2 regions of the Limosilactobacillus mucosae genome follow, and region 2 is predicted to be linked to the other one. Evidence: predicted binding sites of a transcription regulator. Region 2 holds the regulator's gene; the other holds the start of a gene.
The links. Region 2 encodes NrdR, which represses ribonucleotide reductase genes. Its sites were predicted from a motif close to ACACNATATATNGTGT; they were not measured.

Region 1 (2,402 bases), 880 kb from region 2:
GCGCTCAACGTCATAAGGACTGAATAGATACATCTCTTGATTGGCTTCTACCAGCTCGTAAAATTTATCGGGAACGGTAATCCCAAGCGAAAGCGTTTTGATTCGGATCTTTTCATCAGCATTTTCTTTCTTAGCAGACAAGAAGGCCACGATATCGGGATGAAAGACGCTTAGGTAGACTACGCCGGCCCCCTGTCGCTGACCCAGCTGATTTGAGTAGGAAAAAGAGTCCTCCAAAAGCTTCATGACTGGGACGACCCCACTGGCAGCACCTTTGATCTTTTTGATTGGTGCGCCTGCTTCACGGAGGTTGGAAAGATTGATGCCAACGCCACCGCCGATCTTGGAAAGCTGCAGGGCAGAATTGATCGTCCGTCCGATTGAGTTCATATCATCGGTTGCCTGAATCTCAAAACAGGATACGAATTCGCCGCGCCGTTTGCGACCAGCATTTAAAAAGGTTGGCGTAGCTGGCTGATAGCGCTGGTGAATCAATTCATCGGCCAGCTGCATGGCCAGCTCCTCATTGCCGTCAGCCAAAAACAAGGCGTTCATGGCAACGCGATCAATGTAGTTTTCCAGGTAGTATTCCTTGTCGTTGGTTCGTAGGGCATACTGGGCGTAAAACTTGTAGGCTGCCATAAATGAATGAAAATGAAAATCCTGGGCCTTTAAAAAGTCGTAGAGCTCTTCGATGAATTCAAAGCGGTACTTGTGCATAAAGCCGGTTTCGATATAATCGTTTGCCTCCAGCCAGTCATAGCGTTCCTTTAATGAAGCAAAGCGTTTGGTGTTGGGCAAAACGTTTTCTTTGATAAAATCAGTTAAGGCTTCATGATCCTTATCAAGTTGGATTTGACCATCTTTAGGAATGTTGAGTTCATTATTGAGGTCGTAGTATTTTACTTTGGTGAGGTCGATATCTGATAGTGCCATGGATAACTCCTTTTTCCAGTGCAATAAAAAGCGGGCATCGTGCAAAATGATTGAACGATCCCCGGGAATAACGCGGTATAATTGACAACTAAGCCAATTGCTTCAGCATGTCAGGACGGAAGCCAGTAAAGGATTGACCGTCAGGCAGCTTGATTACTGGCGTTGCCTTAAAACCGTCAGCTTTCAGTTGATCAACATATTCTGGATGCTCATCAATATTGTGTTCAACAAAGTCAACGTGGTGCTGCGTTAGAAACATTTTGGTCATCTTGCATTGAATACAGTTGTTTTTAGAGAAAACAGTAATCATAAATCTCAATCCCCTTTAACTTTTCGTTGAGTTAATGTTTTATAGTATAGCGGGTTATGAAGAAATTACAAGCATTGACATACTATATAATGTACGCTTACAAAACGTCAATACAACATGTGGTGGCTAAGCGATAAGGAATTGAGGTGCTGACAGCTGCGGCAAATTTTTTATTTTCTAATGAAGATTGCTTCATAACTCACGCGGTAGAAAAATCACAAAAACCATTATACACTGATTAATAATAATTGATAAGGGAGAAAAATTTTGCAACCGGAAGATTATATGGAAATGGCGCTGGCAGAAGCAAGACAGGCTGAATTGATGGATGAGGTACCGATTGGGGCCATCGTTGTCTATCATGGCAAGGTGATCGGTGCCGGTCATAATATGCGGGAGAGATTTCAAAATGCAGCCTATCATGCCGAACTGCTGGCCATTATGGAAGCCTGCGAGTATCTGGGGAGCTGGCGACTGGAGGAATGTGATCTGTACGTAACGCTGGAGCCGTGTATGATGTGCAGCGGTGCCATTATGAACTCACGAATTCGTACTTTATATTATGGAGCCAAAAATCCCAAAGCCGGCACGGTCGAGAGTCTGTATCACCTGCTGAGCGATTCAAGATTCAATCATCAAGTTGAGATTAGATCAGGGGTCAAAGAAAACGAGTGTCAGCAGCTGCTCAAACAATTTTTTAAACGGGTTCGCAAAGCACGTAAAGCCGCCAGAAAATCAGCTCAGCAAAAGAATTAACAGAAGACTGGCATTTAGCTTTAAAATAGTGTAAGATATTATTTGCCGTAAGGTCATGGGGCAAGGTTGTGCCTACGAATCGTGTCAGGTCCGGAAGGAAGCAGCACTAAGTTCGCTACAGCTTGTGCCCCATGTTTTTTTATGAAGATTAACCGCTGTGTGGATCGTTTCGCACGGCTTTTTTTATGTACAAAATATTTTTTCAATCGAATTGCAACGATTTTACTAGTATAATAACGATAATACGGATTTTTACCAGAAAGGAAGCAGTCAAGATGAGCTATCAAGCGCTTTACCGAGTTTGGCGGCCCCAGCGATTTGACGAGATCGTTGGTCAGCAGGTGGTTACGCAGACTTTAAAAAACGCGATCATAACCAAGCAGATCAGTCATGCTTATTT
Region 2 (2,402 bases):
CCAACCACCAAAGACTTTAAGGTTGACTATTTTAAACGAATCTTGAAAAAGAGCCGCAGCAAAATTAAGCCGTTTTTACTAAATCAAGATCACGTTGCCGGGCTGGGTAATATTTATTGCGACGAAGTTCTTTGGCAGAGCCGCATCAATCCTGAACAGCCGGCTAATACGCTGACTGACGAGCAGATTCAGATTCTGCATGACAACATCATCAAAGAAATTGCCAAAGCGACTAAATACAAGGGAACGACCGTGCATACGTTTATGAATGCCTTTGGCGAAGCCGGCGCCTTTCAAAATCAACTGGAAGTTTATGGCCGCGGCGGCGAGAAATGCGAACGGTGCGGTCATAAACTGGTTAAGATCAAGGTAGCGCAGCGCGGCACGACTTTTTGTCCGCGTTGTCAGGCTTGGGCAGGTGATCAGAAATGACTAAGGTAATCGGTCTGACGGGCGGGATTGCAAGCGGCAAGTCAACCATCAGCAATATCTTTAAAGAAGTCGGTTGGCCGGTAATCGATGCCGATCAGGTAGCTCGTCAAGTCGTCATGCCTGGCAGTCTTGGCCTAGCGCAGATCGTAAGCCGTTTTGGCAGCCAGGTGCTTCAGCCTGATGGCACGCTTGATCGTGCAGCGCTGGGCAGCATGGTCTTTGATGATCCCCAAAACCTCAGCGATCTGGATCAAATCGAGCATCCCTTGATTATGGCTGCGATTGATAAACAGCTGGCTGGCTTTAAAAAACAAGGGCTGCCCGTGGTGGTTTTAGATGTGCCATTGCTGTTTGAAACCGGGATGGATCAGGAATGTGATCTGACCGTTTTGGCAGTCGTTGATCGCAAAACGCAGCTTGAGCGGTTGATGAAACGAGATCATTGCAGTAAAGCCGCTGCTTTGAAAAGAATCAATGCTCAGATGCCTTTGGAAGAAAAAATGCGGCGTGCCGATGTGACGATCGACAATAACGGTTCACTTGCACAAACGCGACTTCAAGTGGCAAAACTGGTTGAACGAGTAAGTCAGCAAAAATGATCGCAAGTGTGATAAGATAAATGCATAACCTATTGACAGGAGGAATTCGGTATGCAATGTCCACACTGCCATCATAACGGATCACGCGTGGTTGACAGTCGTCCCAGTGAAGATGGTACCTGTATTCGTCGCCGCCGCGAATGTGCAACCTGTGGCTTTCGCTTTACTACTTTTGAGCGCTATGAGGAAACGCCGCTGTTGGTAATCAAAAAAGATGGCACGCGGCAGGAATTCAATCGCCAAAAAGTCTTAAACGGGTTGGTCCGCTCGGCTGAAAAGCGTCCCGTCAGCATGGAAAAACTTACCAGCATCGCCAATGATGTTGAAAGACGCGTCCGCTCACGTGGAGAAAATGAGGTTTCCAGTCAAGTGATCGGCGAATACGTTATGAATGCGCTCAAAGACGTTGATGAGATCTCCTACATTCGCTTTGCCAGCGTCTATCGGCAGTTTAAAGACGTCGACGCATTTATGAATGAGCTGGAGGCCATGATCAACCAGAATCATCAAAAGCATCAAGACTGATTAAGGAGGAGTCGTTATGGCTGAAGTGCAAGGGCGCTTGACGCCGCAAACCGGCTTTATCGTGGCCACTGCGTCAGACTTTGTACGGTTTGACCAAGCGACTTTTATTGATTTTTACCAACCATTGCTAAGTCCCACCGCGCTGGGGCTTTTTTATGCTTTGCAAAGTCAGCTGGTCCCCGAACCAATGCTGGCCAAGCGCCAGGCTCACAGCATCATGCTGGATCGCTTGAATCTGGGAGTTGCTCAATTTGCTGAGGCCCGTAATAGTTTAGAGGGCGTTGAAATGCTGCAGACCTTTTATCAGCAAGATGAGATCGGCGGCGTCTATGTCTATGTTCTGCAGCCCACAATGACGCCTGAAGAATTTATTAATGATGACCTTTTAAGCGTTCGGCTGCTCCAACAGATTGGCGAGCAGCGGTTTGACGAACTGGTCGCCCGCTCAAGACGCTATCAGTTCGATACCAGCCGTATGCATAATCTGACCCATGACTACTTTGAGGTTTTTCGACCGGATCGTGCGGCCTGGGATGCTGAACGGCCAATTTTAAATAATGCCAGAGCGACGGCGGTTCCTAAAAGCCAGGCAATCCAAAAACTACCGTCTAACAGCTTTGACTTTAACTTTCTGCTTGATCAGCTGAGAAATCGCGGCATTGATCTGCAAAGCGTTAAAGAGCAGCGAAAACTGATCATCTCAGAAAGCGTCCTGTATAGTATTGATGAGAGCAGCATGGCCGGCTTGGTCTACGATGCAACGGATTTTAGAAGCGGTATTCTGCAGCCCCAGGCTCTGAAGCGCGGCATTGCAGCCCATTATGCCGGCACGTTGCGCAGGTCAGA

Region 1: the regulator NrdR is predicted to act here: its motif matches at 1,357-1,372, upstream of nrdH (glutaredoxin-like protein NrdH).

The regions. Positions count from the first base shown of each region.
Region 1 covers NZ_CP058954.1:285,155-287,556, forward strand. The annotation lists gene nrdE (class 1b ribonucleoside-diphosphate reductase subunit alpha) at 1-936, opposite strand, end outside; gene nrdH (glutaredoxin-like protein NrdH) at 1,025-1,246, opposite strand; gene tadA (tRNA adenosine(34) deaminase TadA) at 1,514-2,002, shown strand; RNA gene ffs (signal recognition particle sRNA small type) at 2,050-2,146, shown strand; gene dnaX (DNA polymerase III subunit gamma/tau) at 2,278-2,402, shown strand, end outside.
Region 2 covers NZ_CP058954.1:1,451,863-1,454,264, reverse strand. The annotation lists gene mutM (DNA-formamidopyrimidine glycosylase) at 1-432, shown strand, start outside; gene coaE (dephospho-CoA kinase) at 429-1,031, shown strand; gene nrdR (transcriptional regulator NrdR) at 1,083-1,556, shown strand; gene H0G69_RS07185 (DnaD domain protein) at 1,573-2,402, shown strand, end outside.